DNA from 2 places in the Exiguobacterium sp. H66 genome. Region 2 is predicted to be linked to the other one. Evidence: predicted binding sites of a transcription regulator. Region 2 holds the regulator's gene; the other holds the start of a gene.
What was found. Region 2 encodes LexA, which represses DNA repair genes until DNA is damaged. Its sites were predicted from a motif close to CGAACATATGTTCG; they were not measured.
Positions count from the first base shown of each region.

Region 1 (15,267 bases), on a different contig from region 2:
GAAGACTGGCTTTCCATCGAACATCCGGTCAAAGACGTGATGAATGAACTCGATGATACGGCAGTCATTTTGTATACGAGTGGAACAACAGGGAAACCGAAAGGCGCCATGCTCTCACACCGTAACTTAACATCAAATGCACAATCGATTGGTGAATACTTAAATGTGTCAGAGCGCGACCGGACGCTCGCTGTGTTACCGATGTTCCATGTCTTTTGCTTGACGGTCGTCGTTAACGCTTCGTTAGCACACGGAGCATCAATCATCATTGCACCACGTTTTTCACCCCAAGAAACGTTTGAACTGGCGAAAAAAGAGCAAGTTACGATTTTTGCCGGCGTACCGACAATGTATAATTTCCTTCTTCAGACGGTTCAAGCCCACCCGCATTTTGCAGATTACTTTGCGTCGAGCCGATTATTCGTTTCCGGTGGAGCGAGCTTACCGGTTCCTTTACTTGAATCATTTGAAAAGACGTTCAACTGTCACATACTAGAAGGATACGGCCTATCAGAAGCCTCACCCGTCACGTGCTTCAATCCGTTAAATGGAATCCAAAAGCCGGGGTCGATCGGTCCGTCAATCATCGATGTCGAAAATAAAATTGTGGACGAACTCGGACAAGAATTACCGGATGGTCAAGTCGGAGAGTTAATTGTCCGTGGACCGAATGTCATGACGGGCTATTATAAGATGCCGGAAGAGACACAAGCGACGCTACGCGACGGCTGGTTATATACGGGAGATCTCGCGAGAAGAGACGAGGATGGGTATTTTTATATCGTCGATCGGAAAAAAGATATGATTATCGTTGGTGGTTACAATGTCTATCCACGTGAAGTCGAAGAAGTGCTCTATAAACATCCAGGGGTCGTCGAAGCTGCCGTGATCGGTGTACCAGATGAAGAGATGGGAGAAGCCGTCAAGGCATTTATCGTGTTAAAAGATAGCGTCACAGAAGCAGAACTTCTCGATTTTTGTGCGATTTCACTCGCAAAATACAAGTGTCCGACACGTCTTGAATTCATTGATCAATTGCCACGCAATACGACTGGTAAAATTTTACGGACCGTGTTAAAAAAACAACCATCCAATTCATGACATCCTTCTTAACCGACGACGTTCAAGCGTGAACATCGTCGGTTTTTTAGTCTATTCATGAAAATGAGAGGTTTTTGAAGGCGCGTTTGAGTGCATATACTCTAGAGAGGAGGACGATAAAATGAACATTGCATTGATTGCACATGACGAGAAAAAAGATGAGATGATCATGTTTGCCCGGGCCTACCAGGACTATTTAGCAAAGAATCAATTGTACGCGACGGGGACGACAGGGAAGCGGATCGTCGAAGCGACGGTGCTCGACGTACACCGCTGTAAATCTGGACCACTTGGTGGCGATCAAGAAATTGGCGCGATGGTTGCTCGAGGGGAAATTGACATCGTGATCTTTTTACGTGATCCGTTGACGGCACAGCCTCATGAACCGGATGTATCGGCCTTGATTCGCTTATGTGATGTCTATGACTTGCCGTTAGCGACAAATGTCGGGACGGCTGAGATTTTAATTAATGGGCTTGAACAAGGTGATTTTAAATGGCGTGAAATTATTCAAAAGCGACGGGAAGAGGAACAAGATAAATTTTCTTCGTAACAAACTGCTTGAGAACGCTTCTCATTTTCGTTTCATCGTGTTATAGTCGTATTGAAGATGATACTGATTATCAATTGCGATAGAAAAGGGCGGCGAAAACAATGGAAATCATTTTAATGACAGGTGTCACGGTCTTACTCGGTGGAGGAGCAACCTTCTTAGCACATATTGTAAAGACGGAACGTCGTCATATTGCGACAGATGTTAAAACGAACGTAGAACGTGCAACCTACCCATCGTTGCGCCTCGTAAAATAAATAGTGTTACTGACTAAACGCGCCTCTTTTTGGATAAAAGAGGGCGTTTTTTTCACATTTGGAGTGTTCTCACATAATTGTGCGGAATTCCTTTGATACACTACAAAAAAAGGACTTAGTCAGGAGTGACAGTGATGCATACGATTTATTTAGTGGATGATGAAGTGAATCTGAACCGCGTGCTCGTAAAATATTTAGAACAAGAAGGATGGCAAGTGAAATCGTTCACCTCTGGGGAAGCGGCAGCTTCAGCGATTATTGAAAAGCCTGATTTATGGGTGCTCGATATTATGTTACCGGATATGGACGGATTTCAGTTGATTAAACGGATCAAGGCACATGATGAGACGACACCTGTTATTTTCATCTCTGCCCGAGACGAAGATATCGACAAAATCATCGGCTTAGAAATGGGCTCGGATGATTACATCGCGAAACCGTTTTTGCCAAGAGAACTTGTCATTCGTGTCAAAAAAATCTTAGCGCGCGCCTATGCGACACCAAAAACAGGAGTGATTCAGTATGGCGATTATACAATCTATCCTGAAAAACGAGTCATCGAAGAAAATGGTCAAGAAATTGATTTGACCTCAAAAGAGTATGATTTGTTGATTTTATTCGCGACACAAATCGGGACGCCAATGTCCCGTGAACAGATTCTTGTCAGTGTCTGGGGTGATGATTACTTTGGTTCCGATCGTGTCGTCGACGATTTAGTTCGACGAGTCCGGAAAAAATTATCCAAACTTGAACTAGAGACGATTTATGGGATTGGCTACCGGTTGGTGTCTGCATGAAGAATCGGAGTTTGGGATTTCAGATTTGGGCGATGTTTCTACTCGTCATCGCAACGCTCTCAATCGTTATCCTTGTCGTCATGCGGTCATCGATTGGAAACTTTATTGATGAACAGGTCTATTCGACGTTAGAAAACAGTGAAGTCTTCTTTTCAAAAGATGCTTCTGTCATCGACATGTTGCAGGACAATCCAATTGAATTTGATCGTCGAAAACAGGAGTCGCGTTCCGTTAATATTTTGTTGCTTTCGAAAAATGGGAAACTCTATTATGGGGGAGCCCCGCAACAATTGATTGATCAGATGTATCGTGATGCGATCAATCAAAAAGCAGAAACGGAAAAATATACGACACAACTTGATAAAGAAGACGTCTATTACAGCATTCTCAAGATAGAATCGGAAGGGGAGACGTATTATCGTGTCTCTTATGTCTGGGATGCCTATCGTCAAGAACTGATTACGCAATTGTTTTCAAAAATTGGCTGGGTCGTCGTAATCGTGAGTATCTTGACATTGTTCATCGCTTTTTGGTTAGCACGTCGCTTGACGCAACCATTGATTGAAATTGAAGGTGCAGTCGGAAAAATTGCAGCGCAACAGTGGAATACGCCACTTCCTCTTGATCGCGGAGATGAAATTGGTCGTTTGGCACGATCGGTCAATGCCATGCGCGTCGATTTAGAAAAGCAGGATAAAGCACAAAAAGCGTTGCTACAAAATATTTCACATGACCTGAAGACACCAATCATGGTCATTCGCAGTTATGCACAGTCCATTTCTGACGGGATTTATCCGGATGGTGATTTGACGGGTTCGGTCTCGGTGATTGAGGAAGAGGCCGAGCGGTTAGAAAAGAAAGTCGCTGCCTTGCTTTATGTGACGAAATTGGATTACTTTGAATTAGATCGTTCTACATGGGATACGATTGATTTAGACCGAATGGTTCATTTATTACAAAGTCGTTTCTCGAGTACAAAGCCGCTCACGTGGACGATTACAGGGGAAGCCGGTCTTGTACTTGGCGAAGGAGAACAATTACGGGTTGCACTTGAAAATGTAATTGATAATGCGATGCGATATGCCGAGACATCGATTGATATTCGTTTATCCGGGACCGAAGAGATAGCTCAAATCGAGATTGAAAACGACGGTCCGCCACTCGATTCATCATCACCACTTTTTCATCAATTTTCACGTGGTAAAGAAGGTAAATTTGGTCTAGGTCTTTATATCGTAAAACGTATCGTTGAGCGTCATGACGGGGAAGTTTCAATCGAGAACCAAGCAGTGGGAAATGGAAAAGATAAAGTTCGTGTGATTTTCAAATTCCCACGTCATTTTAAGCCAGAGATTGACCAATCAACGAAAGAACTTTAAAAACGAGATAGCGATATCTCGTTTTTTATATTGGGAAATATCGAACAGTCGAGGGCGTACAGGTGGGTTCTTTGATATAAACAAAGTAATAGAAGAAGGGAGATAGTAGGATGCCACATAACATCACGGAAGAAACGTTAGCTCTTATTCCTCAGTACGGTCAATACGGGGAACCGCAAACACTACTTATTAAAGAACGGTCGGAACTTGTGCTCGAAGGACATCCGATCAAACTGATTGAAGAATCATGTTTGTATTTTGGTTCTTCGATGCGAGGAAGAATTGAAGCAGCACGACATATCTTAGGACCAAACCGAAAAACGCCGGTTTTAATTGATTGGCAAGCACAAACCATCTTCTTTCCGACGACAGCTAAAGAAAAGGCGGAGTGCATCTGGATTAACTTTAAACAAATGAAGACCGTTAAAAAGAGTGGCGGAAAGGTGCAAGTCGAGTTTCAAACAGGACAGCGGATTGATACCGCCGCATCTGCCTATAGTATTGAACGACAGCGGATTAAAACCCTAGAATTAGCTTACGAAATGCAACGACGCTTCCAGGGGACGGGACATGAACACGTTTAACAAGTGCAGAAAAGTGGAACACTCTAACAGGAAACGTTACCAATGAGAGCGAAATGAACTTGAGTAGAAACTGAATGCGCATTGAAGGGGAGGTGAAGCGACCGATCTGGTCGCTACACGATGAATGAATCATATGAATGGTTAAACCGTAGAAAATTACAGCCGGTCTTCGGTGTTAATGGAGGACGCCGTTTTATTAGTTCACGGATCGTCCGTCCAGAAAACACGCCCGGCAAACGAATTAAAGATATTAAGCGAACACGCCAACTCATCGTCGACGAGGCAGGAAATCGACGTTGGGTGACAAAGCGAGTAGTCGTCACAGATGCATCAAAACATATGACGATTAACCGCCGCACATCGATTGCGCAAAAAGAAGTAACAGAATCTCGCTTAGAGCAAGTGAAGCAAAAATTATCTTCGAAGAAAGTATTGATTCCCGTTTTAGCGGCGACAGGGCTTGCCGTTGCCGGAGGGGTACTCGCATATGTACTTCGTCGCAAAAAAAGAAACACTCCCGAGAGTGAATAAACAAGCGTATAAGAAAAAAGCCGCGTCCCTCATTTAATCCAGGGACGCGGCTTTCTCTATACATAACCTATCTTAAAGGAAACGTTTTCGAATCGAAGTTGAGAGTGCTTTCTCTGCAATTTCTTCGAGCTGTTTCAAATTCGTCGCGTCAAAACTATCATTATAGAAGCGACCAACGAATTCGACACGATCATAATCGAGTTCCTTGAAAATCAAATGCTTGTGGTCATCATAAAAGACGACACGGAAGTAATCAGAACCGCGCTCTAATGTGACGAGCCCTTTAATATGTTCGAGTTTCTTTTGCTCGTCAGACTTTTCTTCTTCAACCGGTTCCTCTGCAGTTTTCGCCTCTGCTTGTTCGAGTGCCGATTTCACTAAATCAGGTTTCTTATCTTGTTCTTCAGTCATAATTATCGCCTCCATCTTTCATTTTACATGGAAATGGACAGATGAGAAAGAAAAATCCCTCACGGTTCCTGATGAGCCTCACAAATCCGTAAGACGTTTAATGCACCAATTCGTAAGCGCTCCATCAAACGTTCAGCTACAGCTCGATTGGAAAGTGTCTCATAGATGGCCACTTCCATCAACTCCATCCAGCGAAAGGCGTGTTGCTGTTCAATTGGTAAGAGTCGGTGAATCATCGCTAAATTCGTCCGCGAATCATCTAACTCATATTGGCGTGGACCACCTGTTAAGTGTGTCAAAAAAATAACTTGCGCCTGCTCGACACGTTGACGATCATCAGGAAAAATCGGACGAAGTATGGGGTCGGCATAAACAAGTTGATAAAAGCGAGCGACTAGCTGTTCAAGCATCGGTTGTTTTCCGATGTCATCATATAGCATGGTATTCCTCCTGTCTAACTAATTTTAATTGGCTTCAGTGTAGCAAAAATAAGTAGAAAAATATAGCTTCAAAAACGGACGTTTGTTCGTGTTTTATGAGATAATGACGTATACAAAAACGAGCTAAGGGAGGAACTGATGACCATGAATCATATGCACCTCGGTCGTGCCGGAACCGGAAAAACCACAAAATTAATAGAGACTGTAATCAATGAGCTCGAGGAGCGACCACTTGGAGAGCCGATTTATTTTATCGTCCCCGATCAAATGTCATTTGAGATGGAACGTCGAATTGCGACGGATGCCCGCCTATCTGGATTAGTACGGATGGAAGTCATGAGTTTGCGGCGCTTTGCTTTTCATATCATGCGGGATCATGGCAATCAGGCGATTCCGTTTTTAGACGAGACAGGGACACAGTTGTTATTACGTCAAGTCGTCGAAGAAGTTGAAAATGAGTTAAAGATTTTCAAACGGACAAAGAATATGCCCGGGTTTTACAAGGGGCTTGATGAACTGATCGCTACGTTCAAACGTTCGCTCGTCGCTCCAGACATGTTACGTCAAATTAGCGGACTTTCTCCGGAACGCTCGCCGAAACTACATGATTTAGCTCTGATTTATGAGCGGTTCTCAGAACGCATCGTGGATAAAGCGCTTCATGCAGATGATTACTATACAACGTTACTCGACTTGTTACCGACAGCAGGTCTTGGTAATACGCAATTCTTTATTGATGGTTTCTATGAGTTTTCGTTACAGGAACAACAGGTGTTGCTTAAATTGATGGAACTAGCAAAAGAAGTGCATATCAGCTTTACAATCGATGTGAGCGATCCCTATGCGAAACAGACGGAGTTTGGGGTCTCCCAACGTTGTTATATGCAATTGCTCGAACAGATGCAAGACCGACAGCTCGAGCATGAAGAGGTCCATTATGAACGGACGATTAAGTTCAAGTCGGAAGGACTACAAACATTAGAACAATCATTGATGAGTCCTGCCTATCCTCCTGTCGATCATGAAGTGGACGGGGTCACGGTGACAGCTGCCGTCAATCGCCAAGTTGAAACGGAAGCCGCTGTCCGCCAGGCAATCCAACTCGTGCGCGAGCATGGTTACCGGTTCAATGAAATTGCTTTTATCGTACGACATCTTGAACCATATGCGGATCATTTAGAACGTGCGTTTCAGCTCTATGATATTCCGTATTTCCTTGATAAGCGGGAAACGATGATTCATCATCCGATTGTTGAATTGATTCAGTCTGCTTTAGAGCTCGTCGTCGCCGGTTACCGTGAAGAAGCAGTCTTTCGTTTGCTGAAAACGGAATTGATGCCACTCCCGGCAGATGATCAACGGCTCGCGCTTGATCGATTAGAGACGTTTGTCTTAGAACGTGGCATTAAAGGCACGATGTGGCAAAAGCCGTGGCAATTGAAACGACGCTTAACGGATGAAGTCAGTCTGACGGCGGAGGAACTCGAAGAAGAGGATGAGTTAAACCGGATGCGTCAATTCGTCGTTGATGCGATTACCCCGTTACAAGACCGGTTGAAGAAATCAAAAACAATGAGTGAACATACGCGTTCGCTTTATCAGTTCCTTGAAGAACACCAGTTGACAGATCGGCTGTTCAGTTGGAAACAAGAAGCGCTCGAGCGCAATGAGCTCAGTCATGCCCGGGAACATGATCAAGTATATGAAGCGGTCTTACATTTACTTGAACAACTTGAAGCAGCAGCTCCTGAGACGGAACTGTCGACAGACTTATTCGTACAAATGGTCGAAACCGGACTTGAGAGTCTGCGCTTCTCACTCGTCCCACCATCGCTCGATCAGGTCATCGCGACGGATTATGTCCGGGGGCGTTTACAACGAGTAAAAGTCGCATTTTTACTCGGCGCGAATGATGGTATGATTCCGTTCGTCGAAGACCAGTCGAAACTACTGTCGGAAGGAGATCATGATTTTCTTCATAATCATGGAGTTCCGGTCGGTAAAGCGTCACTGGATGTCTTTGATGACGAATTATACTACCTGTACCACGGAGTGACGGCACCGAGTGAAGCGTTGTATATCAGTTATGCTCTTGTTGATGAGGACGGGAAGGCATTACAACCAGCCTCCATCGTGAAACAAATCAAGTACCAATTACTGCAAGACCGTCCTGTCAAAACACACTTCGCAGAAGCAGGGGAGCATGCACCAAATGATCAATTCGATTTCGTAACTGATCCCGACCGAGCGGCGGCTGCGACCGCAATCGAGTTACGCCGTTTACAGCGCCGGTATCCGATTCAATCGTCATGGTTTGATGTTTACAATGCATTGCTCGAGAATGGTCAAGGACGAGAACGAATGGCGTTACTCGTCGATGCGTTATTTTATCAAAACCGAGCAGATGAACTTCCAGACGACTTAGCACGTTCCCTTTACGGTGACAGCATCAAGGCGAGTGTCTCTAGATTTGAGACATATAATGCGTGTTCCTATAAGCACTTCGCACGGTATGGGTTACGTTTGAAGGAACGAAAACTGTATAAATTCGAGGCACCCGACATTGGAAATCTATTTCATGGCGCGTTAAATGATTTGTCCGTCAACATCAAGGAGTCCGGCAGAAAATGGCGTGATTTAGATGATGCATCGTGCACAGAACTTGCGAAAAATGCCGTGGAAAAAGTGACACCAGACATTCAAAATGCTATTTTGATGAGTTCGAATCGGTTCGGATACATTCAGAAAAAATTAACGGATGTCGTCGAACAAACGGCGAAGATGCTCGTCAAACAAGCAGAACGGTCTGACTTCGAACCTGATTTATTTGAAATCAGCTTTGGGAACGCGATGTTCCCGCCGTTACGGTTTACACTGCCGGATGGAACGGAAATCGAATTCACTGGTCGAATTGATCGAGTCGACCAAGCGACGATTGGTGACCAATTGTACGTCCGGATTGTCGATTACAAGTCGAGTGCCCGAGCGCTTGATTTTGCTGAAATTTATTATGGTCTTGCGATTCAGATGTTGCTCTATTTAAAAACGGTCGTCGAACAATCAGAAGTCTTATTTAATCAACAAGCGAAACCAGCAGGCGCCCTGTACTTCCATGTCAAAAATCCGATGTTACGAAGTGATTTGTCGGCGGCTGAAGAAGAACGGAATCGTTTATTGCTCGAATCCTACCAGATGCAAGGTGTGATTGTCGAAAATGATGATGTGTTACGGGCGATGGATCAAATCGCGTTTGATGAACGGAAAAAATCGCCACTCGTCAAAGTGACGTTTACGAAGACAGGGCTGCATAAATCACATACGAAAGGGGTCGTCAAAGAAGCGGAACTGAACGCGTTGATGGATCATGCCTGGGACGAATTGAAAACAAGCAGTGCCGAGATGTACGCGGGAGATATCGCCATCGATCCGTTCGACTATCAAGAGCGAACACCGTGTACGTTTTGCGAATACCGTTCGGTCTGTCAATTCGACGAATCGCTCGGGAACAGTTATCGTCAACTGGACCCTTTATCTGAAAAAGAAGTATTGGACCGACTGAAGGAGGAAGAGGAATGAGCGTCAATTGGACGAATGAACAACAACAAGCAATCGATGCGCGCGGAGGACACATTCTCGTTTCGGCAGCAGCCGGTTCAGGGAAGACCGCCGTACTCGTTGAACGGTTGACGCAACGCGTCATCGATCAGGAAGATCCACTGACAGCAGACCGGATTTTAGTCGCGACGTTTACAAACGCTGCCGCAAAAGAAATGAAAACGCGTGTCATCGAGGCGATCGAAGCGAAAATCAAAGAAGCCCCAGACGATGTTTATTTGAAGAAGCAGCGTCAGATGATGAACCGGGCACAAATTACGACAATCCATTCCTTCTGTTTATCAATCTTACGGGAAAACTATTATCGAATCGGGCTGGATCCGGCTTTTCGAATTGCGGATGAATCCGAATTATTGTTGTTACAAGATGATGTACTGGAAGAGGTCTTTGAAGAATTTTACGCTGCCGCCAATCCGGCATTTTATGAATTGATTGATAGTTATACTTCCGATCGGGACGATCAGGCAATGCTCTCTCTGATTTCAAACTTGTACCGGTTTTCGCGTTCGCTACCAGATCCAGACGGTTTTTACGAGCATCTGCTTGCACAATACGACCAGCCGGTTGATCCTGATGAATCTTCGTTGCTGACACGACTCCTTGAATTAGAATGGCAAAAAATCGCACCGCTTTTAGAACGTTACCTTGAGCTCTCCTATCGTTTGCATCAGTCCGGCTATACAGAAATGGCGGAGCTCCTAATGCGTGACATTGAACCGTTACGCCGTATTAATCCGGCGACTGATCGTTGGACGACGGTCGCACTGACGTTCCAAGCTGTCGAGTTCGGACGCTGGAAAAGTCCGCGTGGGGATGAGGCGATTAAAACATTTCAAACGGAACGGACGCGTCTCGTCAGTGAGTTGAAAAAGCGTCAGGAACTATTCGTTCAAAAAGAGGGTGTCGACTACCTCGAAGATCTTCGGTCGCAACTTGGACATGTCGAGATGATCGTGACACTCGTCCGAAAGTTTGCTGAAGCCTATCTCGAAGCCAAACAAGAACGGGGGCTTGTCGATTTTTCCGATTTGGAACATTTTGCTTTAGCCGTTTTAGAAGAAGACGGGGCACCGACCGATGTCGCCCGCTTGCTTCAAGAACGCTTCGTCGAAGTGCTCGTCGATGAATACCAAGATACGAACGAAGTGCAAGAACGTATCTTGACGTTAGTCTCCCAATCAGACGAACAAACCGGTAATTTATTTATGGTCGGTGACGTTAAACAATCGATTTATAAATTCCGTCATGCTGAGCCGGGACTTTTTCTTGATAAGTTCAAGCGATTCCGGCAAACAGATTATGGAACACGAATCGATTTGACGAAAAATTTCCGGAGTCGTCTTGAAGTCCTTGATGGGACGAATCATATTTTCAGACAAGTGATGGATGCCGCCGTCGGTGAAATCGATTATGACGACGCAGCCTATCTACGGCTCGGGAATCTGGGTTACTTTGAATCAGAACAAGTCGAACCGGAATTGATTTTAATCGATCAACAAGATGAAAATAAGGAAGAATTAGAGGCCCGTGCCATCGCAACCCGAATCATCGAGATGGTCAATGACGACAATCCCTATCTCGTCTTCGATGCCAAACAAAAACGTTTTCGCAAATGTGAATACCGGGACATCGTTGTACTCGTTCGTTCACGTGGGAAACGCGTTCAAGCGCTTGTGGAAGTATTCGAGCAATATGAATTACCCGTCTATGCAGATACGACAGGCGGTTATTTCCAGGCAACGGAAATTCAAATCATGATGGCATTATTAAAAACGATTGATAATCCGTTACAGGACATTCCATTCGCGAGTTTGCTCCGGTCGCCGATTTTTGGTCTGACCGATCGCGATTTAGGACGGATTCGTGCAAAATCGAAGGATACGAGTTTTTATGAGGCTGCCGTCCATGTCGCAGGCGAAGCGACACCACTCGGGATTCGAGTCGATGAAGCGTTACAACGTGTCAACCAATGGCGGACAGAAGCCCGTGGTAAGTCACTTGCTGCACTCATTCGCTCACTGTTTGATCAAACCGGGTATTTCGAATACGTCGGGTGTCTCGCAGGAGGACGAAGTCGTCAAGCGAATTTGAATGCGTTATACGAACGTGCAAAACAGTATGAAGGAGCAGGGTATCGCGGGTTGTATCGTTTCCTACGACTGATAAATCGTTTGATTGAGCGTGGTGAAGACTTTTCCGAAGCTCGTTCACTAGGAGAAGACGAAGATGTCATTCGCATCATGACGATTCATCAATCGAAAGGGCTCGAGTTTCCTGTCACGATTGTCAGTCAGCTCGGAAAGCAATTTAATAAACAAGATCAAATCCAAGCCATACAATTACACAAAACGTATGGGATTGCGCTTGACGCGATTGATCCAATCAAACGCTTGCGGTCAGGTACATTGTTAAAAGAGGTCATTCGCCGTGAGATGGATCGTGAAATGAAAGCGGAAGAAATGCGAGTTCTTTATGTCGCGATGACCCGAGCAAAAGAAAAGCTGGTATTAGTCGGTTCAATCAAGGGATTAGATGAACAGTTGGTAAAATGGCGAGCTGCTCCACACGATGAATTATTGTTGCCGGAAATCGACCGTCGTAATGCGAAAACGTATGCAGACTGGGTAGCACCAGCTGTACTTCGAAACTTTATGTTACAAGAAGGAGAGCAACAATGGGCATTCCGGATCATGGAACTGAACGAAATTGCACCATACCAAGAAATTTCGACGATGATTGAACAACTGGAACATGTCCGCGCACTTGAAAAAATTGATCGTCCTGAAAATGACGCTTTCAAAGCGCGAATCGAAGAAAGTTTTGCTTATCGCTATGCGCACCAGCTTGCGACCGAGACGGCAGCGAAGCAAACCGTGACTGAACTCAAACGGACCGAAGAACTGGAGCGGGCAGCGTTTGAAGCGACAGAACGTCAAGCGACGTATTACCGGACCCCACAGTTCTTAGGCCCGGTCTTAACGGGAGCAGAACGTGGGACTGTCTTACACTTAGCGATGCAACTTTATGAAGCGGATCTGCCGCTCGCTGAACAAATCACGAAGTGGGAGACAGGTGAACGAATCTCAGAACAAGAAGCTTTGACGATGCGTGATGCGCAAAATCAGCTCGAGACATTCCTGTCCTCAAGCATCGGACGATTATTTGAGGAGCGTTTACGGGCGGGAGACGTCTACCGTGAACTACCTTTCACGTACAAAATCGATGCCTCACGTTTTCGTACGGATTGGCATGGTCCCGTTGATCAAGCAGTCATGCAAGGGATTGTCGATTGTTTAATTCAAGACGGGGAGGACTATATTCTTCTCGACTATAAATCGGACCAAGTCTTCGAGACGAGCGCTGACCAAACGCCAGCTGAGATTCTTTGCGAACGTTACGCGACACAATTGAACCTGTATCAAGAAGCTCTTGAATCCATTTTGAACATTTCTATCTCTCGAAAATTGATTTATGCATTTTCCTTAGAGCAAGTGATTGAAGTTATCTAACGAGTAAACAAGAGTAGGATTTCTTTTCCAGTAGGCGTCGAGGATGGAAGGTTCCACTTTACCGCAATCAAATGGCCGATGATCCGATGAAAAAGGGGGATCATCGGTCATTTCTATGTGGATTTTTCCCAATCCTGATGTTCGTTTCTTTAAGGCGTGCCTGCAAAAGTCCTCTTCCCTTGTATATGAGGAAAAGGAAGCATATCGCCTTACACGATTCCTACAGGAAAAAGCACGTGAAAGGAGTTGATTCCTTTTTGAATCAACTCCTTTCGGCTAGGCGCATGAGACGACTCGCATTTAAAAACAATAGTCATCGAGTAATTTCCATTTCCTATTATGAAGGAACTGTGTAGAATGAAGGAAGTATGGTTGAACTTCCTCCATCCATGTGTATAAGTGAGGATGGAGCGAGTACCGCCAAGATGAGTAGATATTTTAGGAGGAATTATAGATGGCACGTATTTTATTAGCAGAGGACGAAGACGTATTACGGATGTTGGTCCTTGATACGTTAGAAGATGAAGGGTACACAATCGATGAAGCGACGGATGGCGACGAAGCCTATCAAAAAATCATGAGTCAGCATTATGATCTTGTATTACTAGATTACATGATGCCTGGAATGACGGGAATCGAAGTTATCGAAAAAGTACGACGTCATCCGGACAAACAACAATTAAAGATCATGATGTTAACGGCTAAAAGTCAACAATCTGACCGTGAGCGTGCTGAAGAGATCGGGGCGAATTACTTTTTCTCAAAACCGTTCAGTCCGTTAGAGTTGATTGATGTCGTAGGAGGGATATTGAGTGATCATCAAGTGGATTAATCGAAAAATCGGACGCCAACTAATGGCTTCCTTTTATGTCGTTTTAGCTACGCTGATGATTTCTTCTTTGGTCGTCTACAACTATACGGACACAAGGTTACAAGATACCCGCGCGAAGCTTGAAGATATCAGGGATCGTAGCGCCCGGGCCGGTGCACTATGGGAAGAGTGGCAAGAACTTCAGTTTAATATGCGTGGTTATGCGTTAATGGGGGATGCCACCTTATATGAAAAAATCGCTGCGCAACAAACAACGATTGATCGTCAAACACGGTGGTTCGAAAAAAATGCGATTTATGAGCAAGGAAAAGTCTATGCGACATCTTCACGCGAATTGTATAGCTATTACTTCGATTCGGTTTTGCCGCTTGTACAGTCCTATGTAAAAGGTAAAAAAGATGGGGACGTAACGGAGACTTTTCTTCGCGGGACGACTTTAACAAATCTTCCATTAGGGAAAGAACTTGTCGCGGATGGAAAAATTTCATTAGATGACGCAGGCAATATCGATGTCCTCTCGGAAATCGATAAAAGTGAGTTGGCACTTGGAGGATACCGTGAATTTCTTGATGAGTGGGCAGAGAGAACGAGCCAGCAGTTAGGACAAGAGATTCGAACGACACAACTGATTTGGTTGTCGAATATCATCGTCGTCATTGCTGTGTTGATTTTCTTTATCTACCCGTTCATTCGAAGAATCACCTCTGAGCTTTTAGGACTCGTTAAAAATAGTCAGCGCCTTGCAAATGGAGAAGACATTTCGAACATTCAAGTCCCAAAAAGAAAAGACGAAATCGGAATCCTAGCTTTGTCATTCAATCAAATGGCCAGTTCAATCTCAGAAAATAAACAACACTTACTTGCAAAAAACGAAGAACTGCAAGCGCAACAAGAAGAACTGCAAGCACAACAAGAAGAACTGCAAGCCCAACAACAAGAGTTGGAAGAAGCGCTAGAACTGACGATGCGAAACGAACAGCATCTTCAATACCGAAATGATTTAACAGAGACGCTGGCGGCTCGGGAAGCATTGACAGCCTATCCGGAAATTATCGAAAAACTTGTAACGATTACAGATTCAGAAATTGGTGCCCTCGTTTTCGTCGATGAAGGACAAAGTTATTCTGTCGTCACGCATGGTATGACGGAACAATTGACGGAACAATTGCTAGGTAGCGATTTCTCATTGTTGAAGCGAGCAGATACTTTGAAAAAAGCAGTCCATTCGTCTAAACAAGTATCGAGTAATCACCCGTTG
Region 1 covers NZ_JACSMQ010000003.1:61,350-76,616, forward strand. The annotation lists gene KNP88_RS06335 (fatty acid--CoA ligase family protein) at 1-1,101, shown strand, start outside; gene KNP88_RS06340 (methylglyoxal synthase) at 1,223-1,654, shown strand; gene KNP88_RS06345 (hypothetical protein) at 1,756-1,911, shown strand; gene KNP88_RS06350 (response regulator transcription factor) at 2,043-2,708, shown strand; gene KNP88_RS06355 (HAMP domain-containing sensor histidine kinase) at 2,720-4,087, shown strand; gene KNP88_RS06360 (competence protein ComK) at 4,198-4,671, shown strand; gene KNP88_RS06365 (hypothetical protein) at 4,792-5,202, shown strand; gene KNP88_RS06370 (hypothetical protein) at 5,275-5,613, opposite strand; gene KNP88_RS06375 (truncated hemoglobin) at 5,673-6,053, opposite strand; gene addB (helicase-exonuclease AddAB subunit AddB) at 6,192-9,629, shown strand; gene addA (helicase-exonuclease AddAB subunit AddA) at 9,626-13,177, shown strand; gene KNP88_RS06390 (response regulator) at 13,632-14,009, shown strand; gene KNP88_RS06395 (HAMP domain-containing sensor histidine kinase) at 13,990-15,267, shown strand, end outside.
Region 1: the regulator LexA is predicted to act here: its motif matches at 6,129-6,142, upstream of addB (helicase-exonuclease AddAB subunit AddB).

Region 2 (15,267 bases):
TCCGGTCGACGACGAGCTCGTCGGTTACCTTGACGCAAAAACGAATGCAATCGGTTTTTAATCAAACTAAAAATTTTTAAAAGAAATAGAAGAGGTGGATTGAAATGAAGTTAACGACAGAACAGTTTCGTGAAAGTTTACTGAAGGCAGCAGCACAGATTGAAGCCCATAAAGATGAACTGACCGATCTTGATCGTGAAATCGGCGACGGTGATCACGGGATTAACATGTCACGTGGTTTTCAAGCCGTCCAAAAAGAATTAGAAGCACATGGTGAGTATGAAGATTTAGGTGATTTGTCAAAACAAGTTGGGATGACGTTAATCAAGACGGTCGGTGGGGCGTCTGGTCCGTTATACGGAACAGCGTTCGTCAAGTTCGCCGGAGCCTTTAAAGGGAAAAAAGAAGTGGAAGGGCAAGAACTGGCACAAGCTTTTGTTGAAGCGACGGAAGGCATCAAGATGCGTGGAAAGTCTGAATTCGGTCAGAAAACAATGGTCGACATTTGGACACCTTTCAATGAGGCCTTGAGCAAAGAGGCGGATTTAAACGCTGCACTCGAACAAGCGCTCCGTGATACAAAAGAACGTGTCGCGACGAAAGGGCGGGCTTCCTACTTTGGAGACGCGACAGTCGGCGTGCAAGATCCAGGTTCTTTATCGAGTGCACTCTTGTTACAAGAAATCGTGGAGGTGCTACATGGTTAATGTAATTCTCGTTTCACACAGTGAAAAACTGGCGACTGGTCTAAAGGAACTGCTTGCCGAAATGGCACCGGATACACCAATCCTGCTAGCGGCCGGTTTAGTGGATGGAAGCATCGGGACAGATGCTTCGCGCATTGAAGAGACGTTGAATGCGCTCGACGATGACGGTGTCATCTTGACGGATATCGGTTCTGCAACAATGAATGCGGAGTTGGCCCTTGAACTGTACAGCGGTGATAAAACGGTCCAATTCGTTGAGGCGCCGCTCGTCGAAGGGGCATTCCTCGCGGCTGTCTTAAGTGGTCAATCGAAGTCACTGACTGAAGTCGTTGACGGATTGAAAAATGAATTCGCCTAAATGATTCGCGTAAGACCGGTCTCCCTTCTAAGTCAGGTATCTGCCTGTTCGCTTAGAGGGGAGTTCTTTGGTGTGGGATTGAGAAGGTGTATGAATTAAAAGGTCAAAGACAAAAAAGAAGCGATTTCGAGTGATATCGAAATCGCTTCTTTTTAATAGAGTGGTGCAAAAGTCATCGTTATTCGATTAGACGTTTGCGTTGGCTTCTTTTTTATTCGGTGTGAAGGCCATTGTCGCTTCGACCGCTTTTTGCCATCCGGCATAACGTTTTTCGCGATCGTCTTCTTTCATTTCAGGTGTGAATTGATGGTTGAGTTTCCACTGCTTTTTGATTTCAGCTTTATCTTTCCAGTAGCCGACAGCGAGTCCAGCGAGGTAGGCTGCACCGAGTGCCGTCGTCTCATTGATTTCCGGGCGGTCAACTGGAACACCGAGAATATCCGATTGGAATTGCATCAAGAAGTCGTTCGCGACGGCTCCACCGTCGACGCGTAACGTTTTCAGTTCGATGCCGGAATCTTGCTGCATCGCTGTCAAGACGTCGCGTGTTTGGTAAGCGAGTGACTCGAGTGTTGCACGGACAAAGTGTTCTTTTTCCGTTCCGCGTGTCAATCCGAAGATGGCACCACGAACATCGCTATCCCAGTACGGTGCACCGAGACCAACGAAAGCAGGAACGACGTAGACACCGTCTGTTGAATCGACTTTCAAGGCGTAGCCTTCCGAGTCTTTCGCATGTTTCAGCATCCGGAGACCGTCACGTAACCACTGGATTGCAGAACCGGCAACGAAGATTGAACCTTCGAGTGCGTATTCCACTTTGCCGTCGACGCCCCAAGCGATCGTCGTCAGGAGTCCGTGGTCTGAAGAAACGGCTTTTTCGCCCGTATTCATCAACATGAAGCAACCTGTACCGTATGTGTTTTTCCCTTCGCCCGGTTCAAAGCACGTTTGACCGAACAAGGCAGCTTGCTGGTCACCGGCGATGCCGGCGATTGGAACTTCGAAGCCGAAGAAGTGATACGGGACTGTGTTGTCGTAGACTTCACTTGATTGACGGACTTCTGGCAACATCGATTTAGGGACAGTCAGGATTTCAAGTAACTCGTCATCCCATTGTTGTTCGTAAATGTTGTACATGAGTGTCCGTGAGGCATTCGTGTAGTCTGTGATATGTGTTTTTCCACCTGAGAGCTTCCAGACGAGCCACGTATCGATTGTACCGAAGAGCAGTTCCCCGTTCTCTGCTTGCTCACGTGCACCATCGACGTTATCTAGAATCCATTTGACTTTTGTTCCTGAGAAGTAGGCATCGATGAGTAAGCCGGTTTTATCGCGGAATTTTTGATTGAGTCCTTGTTCTTTTAGCTCATCACAAATGTCGGCCGTTTGACGCGATTGCCAGACAAGGGCATGATAAACTGGTTTTCCCGTTTCCTTGTTCCAAACGACTGTCGTTTCACGTTGGTTCGTGATTCCGATGCTCGCGATTTGACTCGGTTTGATGTCAGCCGTTCCGAGTGCATCCGCCATGACTGCTAAAATCGAACCCCAGATTTCATTTGCATCATGCTCGACCCAGCCTGGTTGTGGGAAGTATTGTTTGAATTCACGTTGAGCAGAGTTGACGATTTGACCATCATGATCGAAAATGATGGCGCGTGAGCTTGTCGTTCCTTGGTCGAGTGCTAAAATATACTTGTTTTCCATCTGTGAGTCCCCCTTGAATAGTTAAGATACCTAATGCTCAATCAAAATAGCAGTTGATAGATGAAGACGGCGATTGCGCCTCCGATGATTGGTCCGACAATCGGAATCCATGAGTAACCCCAGTCTGATGATCCCTTACCCGGAATCGGTAAGATCGCGTGGGCGATACGTGGACCAAGGTCACGGGCAGGGTTGATTGCATAACCCGTCGTACCACCGAGCGAAAGACCGATGACGACTACGAGGAGACCGACAATCAATGGATTGAGTCCGTCTGCAAACGTATTCGCTCCAAGCGCCAAGATACCAAAGACGAGAACGAATGTCCCGATGATCTCAGATACTAAGTTTGATCCCGTATGACGGATCGCTGGACCTGTCGCGAATACACCGAGTTTTGCGGCTTGATCTTCTGTCGCTTCAAAATGTTTCATGTAATGAAGCCAAACGAGTACTGCGCCAAGGAATGCTCCGACAAGTTGAGCAGCGATATAGATAGGTACATCTGCCCACGGTAAGTCAGAATTGAGCGCGAGCGACAAAGTAACCGCTGGGTTCAAGTGGGCACCACTGGATGCCGCGACGTAAACACCGGTCATAACGGCGAGACCCCAAGCGAGCGTGATGACAATCCAGCCACCATTTTCAGACTTGGTTTTCTTCAGAACGACACCGGCGACGACGCCATCCCCGAGTAGGATGAGAATCAATGTTCCCATCATCTCACTAATAAAATTACTCATGCAAAAACCCTCCCTTTGGATTAAAGCGAATAATGCCTTTCTATTTAAACCTAACCCGAATTGATAACGTTTTCAATACAAATAATTGAAATATAGGAATAGAAATTTTCAATATTTAGGTTTAAAAAAATTAGAATTGGATAATAAAAAGACTTTTTCCATGATTGAATGGAAAAAGTCAGGATCGACGTTTTTTTCGTTTCTTTTTAGGGCGGAACCAACTACTCGTATGATCAAGGATGATATGAATCGTACTTGCGGTCATTACACCGATAATAAAAGCAGGCATGACGTCAATCAATGAGTCGACCGTGCTTGCTTGAATGATTTCACTATAGAAGGCTAAAAAGAGAAGCGGAATCAATAAAGCAGCACTGTAGAGTAGGCGGATGACATCTCCGATGATTAAGCCATGCGACCAGATGGAGCGGTGCGGCATAATTTTGACGTATGGCATCCAAAGGACACGCAAAGGGCCAAAACGATAGTAAGGTTCCGATTTTAAGTCTAAGTCGGGCGAAAGCCATAATGTCCCGACGGCGATTCCGACAGCGGTCGGGAGCCAATCCGTTTGGTTCGTTGCGACCGAATAAACAACATATCCCGTGAGGGCAACGGAGTTGACCGTATCATGTACATTTCCAGAAGGCATGAAAAAAGACCAGCTCAGCTGGTCCCTCTCTTAGTGAATCGTCCGGTAAACGCCGATGACCTTGCCAAGAATCGACACGTTATCGAAATACATCGGGTCCATCGAGTCATTTTCTGGTTGAAGACGTACCTGTTGATCTTCTAAGAAGAACCGTTTGACTGTCGCTTCACTATCTTCGGTCATCGCAACGACAATCTCCCCGTTTTCTGCTGTGTTTTGTTGACGCACGATAACACGATCGCCATCAAGAATACCTGCATTAATCATCGATTCGCCATCAATCGTCAACATAAAGACGGTTTCATTTCCTACATAATGTGCAGGGAGTGGGAAATGCTCTTCTATGTTTTCAATCGCAGTGATCGGAAGTCCGGCAGTTACCTTGCCGATAACGGGGACATGGACGATCGCTTCGTTGATTTCTTCAGGTTTATCAAGCAATATTTCAATCGCGCGTGGTTTCGTCGGGTCACGGCGAATCAGTCCACGTTTTTCTAGACGATCCAAATGACCGTGTACCGTTGAGCTTGAAGCAAGACCAACAGCTTCACCAATTTCGCGAACTGAAGGTGGATAGCCCTTTAACTTCACTTCAGCGATGATGTAGTCAAGGATTTCTTGTTGACGTTTAGACATTTTCCGCATACGAATTGCCACCTCTTTCCGGATTGGTTTTTTTAGGATTTAGGAATATATGTTTCTAGAATTACTATAACATAGAACAAATGAGCGTACAAACAATTGTTCGATGTTTTTGTGTTGACCGAACACTGGTTCTGTGTTTATTATAGATTATGCGAACAATTGTTCCGAGAACATTTATTCTAATAACCTATTTGGAGGGATTCATGATGATTCATTCTATTCGTACTCATGCCTTTTCAATTCTGTTTTATACGCTCAGTTTTGCCTTCATTCTTTTTCTTTTAACACCACGACCGGATGAAAAGGTCCACCAATTACTCACGGCGTCAGTCACGGTCGATGAGAACGTAACGGTCGAACAAGTTGCAGAAGTCTACAATGATGGTTCGATGACGAACCAGGAATACATTGACTGGCTGATCAAGAACAATGAGCTCGAAACAAAACATGTCATTTCGAAAGACAAAATCGTTGTACCAATCGCACAACAATGACAGAATATAAAAGTTGTTGAATGAACGAACAGGGGTGTGAGGTACGATGAAAGTAGTAATCTACTGTCGCGTCTCGACGGAAAAAGAAGCACAAGAGAGCTCACTGGAGCGGCAAAGAGCAGAACTGTCGGGACTCGCTTTAACAAAAGGATTTGAAATCATAGATATCATCGTCGAAAAAGAAAGTGGCTATGATGTAGAGCGAGAAGGGATGTTAACCGTTCTGGATTATGTAACGCGTCATCTGGTGGAAGCGGTGCTCGTGACGGACGATACACGAATCGGACGAGGAAACGCCAAAATCGCGATTTTGCATACGTTCAAAAAACATGATGTCCAGTTGATGACGATGGAGTCAGACGGTGAATACAAACTGGCGGATGCGGAAGCAATGGTCCTCGAGATCGTTTCACTCGTTGAGGAATACCAGCGTAAGCTCCACAATGCAAAAATTGCACGCGGCATGCGACGGGCTGTCGATAATGGTTTTAGACCCGAACAAAATCTCAATCGGCAAGGCGAGAATGCCGGCCGCAGTCGAAAGGAAGTCCCGATTGAAGAAATCGTTCGATTACGTGAACTTGGTTTGACGTTTGCTGACATCGCGACGACCTTACGCGGCATGGGGCATGATATTTCGAAAGCGACGGTCAACCGGCGTTATCTTGAATATAAAGAAGTTGTCCAGTCTTATGAATGAAAGCAGGTGTTGTGTCATCTTGACGCGACAAACTTGCTTTTTTTTTTCGGGTCTTTTACAGTAAGGTTACTATTAAAGTGCTCCGCGTTGAGTCAAAGAGAAAGAGGGATATTATGTTATCACAAGAACAACTCGATCGAATTAATGAACTTGCCAATAAATCAAAAGTCGAACCGTTAACGGAAGCTGAGACGGCGGAACAAAAAGAATTAAGAACGGCCTATTTAGAAGCATTTCGTGGTTCGTTCAAAAATCAAATGATGGGCATCAAAATCGTTGATGAAGAAGGAACGGATGTTACGCCTGAAAAATTGAAGCAAGCACAAGAAGAAGAACGCAATAAACAGTAAGCAAGTTTTGTATGAACGAAAGCTGCGTCGCTCAATCCGTGAGCGAGGTAGCTTTTTTAATGGGAAAATCAGTAATGTGTATCATGAAAGTTGCTTGAAAAGGGCAATAGAGAGCGCATTCATTTTAATGTGACATACTATTTAGAAAAGTTGTATCACATTTCTGTGTGTGCTAAAATGATATAGAATTTGTGAAAAAGAGAGAGGATGATTGTTTTGACGAACATGACAACAGTAGAATTATTAGCAGTAAATACGATTCGTACCTTATCAATTGATGCAGTACAAAAAGCGAACTCGGGCCACCCGGGAATGCCGATGGGTGCAGCACCGATGGCATTTACATTATGGGCGGATCATATGAACCACAACCCTAAAAATCCAGAATGGTTTAACCGTGACCGTTTTGTACTTTCAGCAGGACACGGTTCAATGCTTCTCTACTCACTCCTCCATTTATCAGGATACGACCTCGCGATGGATGACTTGAAGTCATTCCGTCAATGGAACTCAAAAACACCGGGTCACCCGGAATACCGTCACACAGCAGGTGTCGATGCGACGACTGGTCCACTCGGGCAAGGCATCGCGATGGCCGTCGGGATGGCGATGGCAGAACGTCACCTCGAAGCGAAATACAACCGTGACGACCTAAACGTCGTCGACCACTTCACATACGGCATTTGCGGAGACGGTGACTTAATGGAAGGTGTCTCTGCAGAAGCGGCTTCACTCGCAGGACATTTAGGTCTTGGTAAACTCGTCGTCCTGTATGATTCAAACGATATCTCGCTTGATGGCGACTTGGACAAGTCATTCTCTGAAAACGTCCAACAACGTTTTGAAGCATACAACTGGCAAGTCATCCGTGTTGAAGATGGAACGGATATCGATTCGATTTCAAAAGCACTCGACGCGGCGAAAGCGGAAACAACAAAACCGACATTGATCGAAGTCAAAACGGTTATCGGATTCGGTTCGCCGAACAAATCAGGGAAATCGGCTTCACACGGTGCACCACTCGGCGATGCGGAAATCAAGTTGACGAAAGCAAGCTACGTTTGGGATCATGAAGAATTCTATGTACCGGAAGAAGTCAAAGACTTGTTCGAGGAGCGCATCGAAAAACGTGGCGCTGATACAGAAGCAGCATGGACGGAAAAAATGGAGCAATACAAAGCAGCACATCCGGAATTGCACGCTGAGCTTGTTCAAGCGATCAACAATGAATTGCCGAGCAACTGGGAAGCAGATCTTCCGACATATGATCTGACATCGAAAAAAGCAACACGTCAGACGAGTGGAGAAGTCTTAAACGCTCTTGCGAAAAACATCCCATCAATCTTCGGGGGATCAGCTGACTTAGCTGGTTCGAACAACACGATGCTAAAAGGCGAAGCTGACTTCGATATCGATCCAAGCGGCCGTAACATTTGGTTCGGTGTCCGTGAGTTCGCGATGGCAGCAGCTGTTAACGGAATGGCACTTCACGGTGGCGTCATCCCTTACGGTGCGACATTCTTCGTCTTCTCAGACTACTTGCGCCCGGCAGTCCGTCTTGCAGCATTGATGGGGATTCAATCAATCTTCGTCTTGACGCATGACTCGATCGCAGTGGGAGAAGATGGTCCGACACACGAGCCAGTCGAACACTTGATGAGTTTCCGTGCGATGCCGAACTTGACGGTCTATCGTCCGGCAGACGGAAAAGAAACGATTGCCGCTTGGAAAACAGCTGTTCAATCGAAAAACAAACCGACGTTGCTCGTTATGACACGTCAAGGTTTACCTGAACTGGAAGGCACGACAGTCGAAGGTGCTGAAAAGGGTGGTTATGTTATCGCAGGTGACGTAAACACAGCAGATACAATCTTGATGGGAACGGGTTCAGAAGTTCACTTGCTCGTCGAAGCACAAAAACAACTGGGTGAAAAGGTTGCGGTCGTTTCACTTCCATCATGGGAGTTGTTCGAAGCGCAAACAGCTGAGTACAAAGAATCTGTCTTACCAAAACGGATCACGAAACGTCTTGCGATCGAAGCAGGCGCGTCACTCGGTTGGTACAAGTACGTGGGAACAGAAGGACAAGTCATCGGAATCGATCGTTTCGGCGCATCGGCTCCAGGAGACCTTCTATTAAAAGAGTACGGCATGTCTGTCGAAAATATCTTAGAAACAGTCAAGCAACTCGGATAAGTGGAACAGGTGCGCGTTCATGCGCACCTTTTTCATGCATTATCTATGCAAACGGTTAGAATTATAGTATAGTAAAAAGCGACGTTTTAAGTTAGAGGAGGAAGCAACTTGGCTACATGGATTTGGATTTTAATTGCCCTTCTTTGCTTGGTAGCAGGTGTCGCCCTTGGTTTCTATATCGCTCGTCGATACATGATGAACTATTTGGAGCAAAACCCGCCAATCAACGAAGATATGATTAAGACATTGATGATGCAAATGGGTCAAAAGCCATCACAAAAGAAAGTTAACCAAGTGATGCGTTCAATGAGTGGTTCGATGAAATCACCTAAAAAATAAGCAGTTTCAAAAGGAGGCCCTTGTGGTCTCCTTTTTGTTTGCTATTTACTGGAAAGATGGCTAATCTAAAATGTGAGACTATTTAAAATACTCAATTGATTTGAAAAAGGGGGGGAGACTTGAATGGGAGTCTTCAAGAAATTGAGTTGGTTTTTCCGACTTGAATGGAAAGCATATAGCATCGGCATCATTTGTTTGATTTTTGTCGCAGGTCTCGAAGTGATTCCACCAAAAGTCATCGGGACGACGGTCAATGGATTAAGTGACGGTACATTGACGAAAGAGCGATTGTTTACACTCGCCGGGGTGCTCGTGTTGATCGGAGTCTCGACCTACGTCATCCGTTACTTTTGGCGTTTTTACATCTTCGGCGCATCGATCCGATTGGGCCGGTTGTTGCGGAGTCAGCTTTATGGTCACTTTTCAGATTTAGACCAATCGTTTTATAAGAAATATCGAAGTGGAGACTTAATGGCGCATGCGACGAATGATGTCCAAGCGGTTTCAATGACGGCAGGGGCAGGGATTTTGACGCTCGTCGATTCTGTGACAATGGGAAGTTTTGTCGTTGTCATGATGGTGACGACAATCAGTTGGAAACTGACGCTCGTTTCCCTTCTGCCGATGCCGTTGATGGTCTACTTGACATCGCGTTACGGAAAGATGCTGCATTCCCGTTTTCATGATGCACAGGAAGCCTTTTCTGACTTGAATGACAAAGTAGCAGAAAGTATCAGTGGCGTCCGTGTTTTAAAAGCGACGGGTGAAGTCGAGTCAGACGTGACGACATTCACATCGTTATCGGACGACGTCGTTCAAAAAAACCGTCGTGTCGCGAAAATTGATGCGTTGTTTGATCCAACGATCTTTGGACTCGTCGGTTTATCGTATATCATCGCCGTCGGATACGGAGCATATTTGTTACAACAAGGGGAAATCCGGATCGGTGACATCGTCGCCTTCACTACATACTTAGGTCTCTTGACGTGGCCGATGCTCGCATTCGGCTGGTTATTCAATATCGTCGAACGAGGACGTGCTTCGTATGATCGAATCGAACGGATGCTTGCCGTGGAGCCGGAAATTAAAGATGCGAAGGAAGCGGTGACGACCGTCGATTCACCACGACTCGATATCGCGATTGACCGTTTTATCTATGACACACAGCCGGTTCTCGAACAGATTGATGTCACACTCGAGCCTGGAAAGTCGCTCGGAATCGTCGGGCGGACAGGTGCTGGAAAGTCGACGTTTGTCCGGTTATTAACCCGCGAATATGATGTCAAACAAGGGGCTATTCGAATGGGAGGGCAAGATATTAAACAACTCCTCCGCGAAACGGTCCGGAAGCAGATCGCCGTCGTCCCGCAAGACCATTTCTTGTTCTCAGCATCGATTGCGGACAATATCGCTTTTGCGAAACCGGACGCTTCGATGGAACAAATCATGGAAGCAGCTCGTGTTGCTGCTGTCCATGACGATATTCTTGGTTTTAAAGAAGGCTACGCGACGATGGTTGGAGAACGTGGCGTGACGTTATCCGGTGGACAAAAACAACGGATTTCGATTGCCCGGGCGTTACTCGCCGACTGTCCGATTTTAGTGCTCGATGACGCGTTATCGGCCGTCGATGCGAAGACAGAAGAGGCGATCATCGATCATTTCCGCACGGCTGATAACGAACAGTCGCAAATCATCGTCGCCCATCGTTTGTCGGCCGTTTCCCATACGGACGAAATCATCGTTCTCGACGCGGGACGGATCATCGAACGGGGGACACATGAGCAGTTATTGCGGCGAAAAGGCTGGTATAAAGAAACGTATGACCATCAACAACTCGAATCATTAGTTGAACAAGGGGGTGGACCGTTTGAATCATGATATCAATGAAAAAGACGTCTTGAAGCGTCTGCTTCGGTTTGTCGGTCCCTTTAAGAAACAAGTCTTTGTGGCGTTCCTTCTCTTATTGGTCACGACGGGTGCGAAACTCGGAGGACCTTATTTAGTTAAAATCTTCATTGACAACTATGTCACGACTGGTAATTATCCAGTCCAGGAAGTCGCCTTATTATTTAGTGCCTACCTCATCTTGCATACGACAGGGATTATCGTCGATTATTTGCAAGCATTTGAATTTCAAAAAATCGCGTTAAAAGTCATTCAGCGCTTACGGATTGATGTGTTTCGTCACGTCATGCACCTGCGACTCGCTTACTTTGACCGGACACCGGCTGGGGTTTTAGTCTCGCGGATCACGAATGATACGGAAGCGATCAAGGAACTCTACATCGGCGTCCTCTCGACGTTTGTCCAAAGTGGTGTCCAATTGATCGGAACTTATATCTTCCTCTATTTCTTGGACCCGACGCTTGCGACAATCGCACTTGTCTTACTGCCTGTATTTTATTTCGTCATCTGGATCTACCGCAAGTACTCGACGAAATATTATGCAGAAGTCCGCGATTTGTTATCGAAAATCAATGCGCAGTTAAATGAATCAATCAACGGGATGGCGATCATTCAGCAATTCCGCCAAGAAAAACGATTAATGGCGGAATTTGAAGAGACGAACGTCGCCCACCAAAATGGTCGTTATAAAAACTTAAAGCTCGACAGTTGGTTACTTCGTCCGATCATTGAACTGATGCTGGCGCTTTCAATCGCGACACTCGTCACGTACTTTGGATTCTTATCATTTACGGAGACGGTTCAAGTCGGTGTCGTCTATGCCTTCATTAGTTATCTTGAACGCATTTTCCAACCCGTTCAACAAATCATGCAACGGTTGTCTGAATTCCAACAGGCGATTGTTTCGGCCGACCGTGTGTTTAAGGTTCTCGATACGGATGAGCCGGAACCGACGAAAGGGTTGCCTGGTGCAGCGAGCGTCACGGATGGACATATCGTCTTTGAAGACGTGCGGTTCAGTTATGATGGAGAGACGGAAGTCTTGAAAGGGATTACCTTTGAAGCGAAAAAAGGACAGACGATTGCCCTTGTCGGTCAGACGGGAAGCGGGAAAAGTTCAATCATCAACATCTTGATGCGGTTTTATGCCTATCAGTCGGGACGAATTTTGATTGATGGAAAACCGCTCGAACAGTTACCGGAAGATGAATTACGGCGTCACGTCGGACTTGTCCTGCAGGATTCGTTCCTCTTTACGGGAAGTGTCGCTGATAACATTCGGTTGTTTGACGATCGGATTTCGTTCGGAACCGTTGAAGAGGCGGCCCGTTTCGTTCAGGCGGATGGTTTCATTCACCAACTTGACGAGGGATACGATAGCCCGGTCGCCGAGCGCGGGGCAACGTTCTCAGCCGGAGAACGGCAATTGATTTCATTTGCACGAACGATGGCGCGTGATCCAAAAATCTTAATCTTGGATGAAGCGACAAGTTCAATCGATACGGAGACGGAAGAGAAAGTCCAGACGGCATTGAAACGAATGCGGGAAGGGCGGACGACGATTGCAATCGCTCACCGATTATCGACGATTCAGGACGCCGACTTAATTCTTGTGTTACATCAAGGGGAAGTCGTCGAACAAGGAAATCACCAAACGTTGATTGCGAAAGACGGACTCTATAAAAAAATGTATCAATTACAGTCGGGTCATGTGACTTCGATTACGTAAATGCACACAAAAAGGCCTGCCAGGCGATCTCGCCCGGCAGGTTTTGCTGTTACTTTTTTTAATTAGTAGACAGTTACTGTGACGTTTTGGCGTCCCCAGTTGATTGCTTCTTGTTGTGAACCAACGAGAAGGTCAAGTTTGTTACCTTGAATTGCGCCACCACGGTCGAGAACGATTGCTTCACCGATACCTGAAATGTGCATCCGTGTGCCAATCGGGTATTGTGAAGAAGCTGCTACGATACGCATACCATTGTACGTGATCGTGTTTGTTACATCATAACCGCTAGCAGTCAATGCACGACCGTTGTAAAGCTGGCTACCGTTGCTTGATGGATCGTTCGTGTATGCACTTACGTTCATCGTCACTTTAGTACCAGACTTCGCTGAAGTCGTTTGTTTAGTTGCAGTAGCCGGTTTAGCCGCTGGTTTTGGTGCTGGTTTTGCTTCTGCTTTAGGAGCTGGAGCTGCTGAAGTCGAAGCAGTAGAACCAGAAAGTGTAGTGTAAGCACTATGCACATAGCGCGTTTTACCATCGATTGTTGTTTTAATCCAAGAACCGACTTTACTTTCTACGTTTACTGTTTCACCTTTATACAAGTTACCTACATCTTTCGAGTTCGTAGTAGGTTGTGTCCGAACGTTTAATACTGCCGTAGTGACTGTAGCTTTTTTAAAGTCGAATGATGAGGCAGCAGTAGTATATGCGCCATGTACATAACGTTTTTGGCCATTGATGCTTGTTTTGATCCATGCACCAGAACGTCCTTCGACATTTAATGTTTGCCCTTTATATACGTTACCTACGTCTGCTGATGCTGTTGTAGGTGCTGTGCGAACGTTGAGTACTGCTGTGTCTACTTTTACCGTCTCTGAGGCAGCCTCTGTCTCTTGGGCGAATCCTACTGATAGAGCCGTTGCTGCAAGTCCTGCAGCGAAAACTGCTTTTTTCATTATTGATGTCCTCCTGACATATGCTGTGTTTACTGTTCCTACTCTACACCCCGAAACCGGGTAGTGCGTTTACAGGTCAATGTCATTAAAGTTACAAAAGAGGTCAGTGTGACAAACAGATTGCAAAAAGCGTGTTTTTGTCATTAGTAGGTCATAAAGCATGGTTTTTAAGTCGGTTCATAAGTCTTTATGCCTATATAAAGAATAAACGGAAGCAATTGTAATGTACAAAAGTCATGAATCAATCCCTTGTCTAAAAATAAGTTGAACCATCTTCTAATCAGACCGGAGGCGAAGTTTGAGAGAAGAAGGGGGGCATGACAATGAAAAAGCGATTGAACAAAAACAAACCCTCTGAATGGAAAGAGGGTTTGCTTAAAAAGGATTAGTGATCAAACAAGTACACTTAATGGAAGGTGCCACGAAATGACTGCATTGAATTTTCGTTTTATGTGAGGAGCCGCTCATTTGAAGAGCCAACGGCATAAGTTTGCATAATCCGTGTGTACTCGACTAATAACAGATCGAGTTCATGACTGAGCTTCAATACATGTGGGGAGGTGAAACTAGACCGATCTGCTTGAAGATACAGTTCGCTTCGTTTTGCTTCAATTGCTAAGGTCAGTAATTGTTGGCTTGTCATAGCAGTCTCCCTTACATTGGTGTCGTATCCATATTCTAGCAAGTGATTATTCGGAGTGCAACGAAATTTTAGTAAGATAAAGTAAATGTAATTTTTTTGTAATTTGAGAAGTCACGAATCTTTCTTATCTTTTGTGAGATAATAGGTGCTAAATGATGCGGAGTTTGGCAAAATAGAGAAGAACTTCTTCTTATAGAAAGGAGCTGCTGAAATGGAGCTCTCGTTGTGGTTAGCATTTGGGGCAGGGTTACTGTCATTCGTGTCTCCCTGTACGCTACCGTTGTATCCGGTATTTCTTTCGTACATTACCGGAGTATCTATAACGGATTTAAAAGAAAAAGGTGTCCGGGAAAGACGTTCACTTTTCCATACACTCGCCTTTTTAGTCGGGTTCGCACTCGTATTCGTCGTCCTTGGATTATCGACGTCACTCTTTGCGGACGTCTTCATCACGTATCGCGATACATTACGGATGGTTGGGGCCCTCGTAATTTTCGTCTTCGGGATCGTCTTAGTCGGTTTATGGCAGCCGACGTTCTTGATGCGTGAAAAAAAATTGAATCTTGGTGAACGCAAGGGCGGTTACATCGGTACAGTCCTCGTCGGAATCGGATTTGCGGCAGGCTGGACACCATGTACAGGTCCAATCCTTGCTGGTGTCATCGGTCTAGCGGCGACGAATCCGAGCCAAGGTATGCTCTACATGCTGTTTTATGTCCTTGGATTTTCGATTCCCTTCTTATTAATGGCCTTTTTTGTTGGACGTTCGAAACTCCTTGTCCAGTACAGTCTCAAAATGACGAAATTCGGTGGCGCCTTGATGATGGTCTTCGGAGTCATGTTGTATTTCAATGGCTTGAGTAAATTTGCGGCCTGGATGAGTGATATCGTTGGATTTACAGGATTTTAATCGAGGAAGTGATGAGATGATTTGGATATCAACAGGGGTTGCGCTCGTGATGGGGTTACTCATCAGCTTCATACGGGTGAAGGCGTCGGCGAAACCGACAAATGCCAAAAAGATTTTAATCCCTCCGTTCGCGATGTCGACCGGGATGTTGCAATTTTTATACCCGGCATCTCGTCTGACATGGACGGAGGTCGCGGAAGCATTGATTGTCGGGATGATTTTCAGTGTCT
Region 2 covers NZ_JACSMQ010000005.1:229,717-244,983, reverse strand. The annotation lists gene dhaK (dihydroxyacetone kinase subunit DhaK) at 1-61, shown strand, start outside; gene dhaL (dihydroxyacetone kinase subunit DhaL) at 105-707, shown strand; gene dhaM (dihydroxyacetone kinase phosphoryl donor subunit DhaM) at 700-1,065, shown strand; gene glpK (glycerol kinase GlpK) at 1,252-2,775, opposite strand; gene KNP88_RS10580 (MIP/aquaporin family protein) at 2,817-3,518, opposite strand; gene KNP88_RS10575 (metal-binding protein) at 3,697-4,170, opposite strand; gene lexA (transcriptional repressor LexA) at 4,201-4,815, opposite strand; gene yneA (cell division suppressor protein YneA) at 5,022-5,309, shown strand; gene KNP88_RS10560 (YneB family resolvase-like protein) at 5,356-6,009, shown strand; gene KNP88_RS10555 (DUF896 domain-containing protein) at 6,123-6,359, shown strand; gene tkt (transketolase) at 6,567-8,555, shown strand; gene KNP88_RS10545 (YneF family protein) at 8,664-8,894, shown strand; gene KNP88_RS10540 (ABC transporter transmembrane domain-containing protein) at 9,018-10,775, shown strand; gene KNP88_RS10535 (ABC transporter ATP-binding protein) at 10,765-12,531, shown strand; gene KNP88_RS10530 (SH3 domain-containing protein) at 12,594-13,484, opposite strand; gene KNP88_RS10525 (aspartyl-phosphate phosphatase Spo0E family protein) at 13,933-14,127, opposite strand; gene KNP88_RS10520 (cytochrome c biogenesis CcdA family protein) at 14,339-15,037, shown strand; gene KNP88_RS10515 (CcdC family protein) at 15,054-15,267, shown strand, end outside.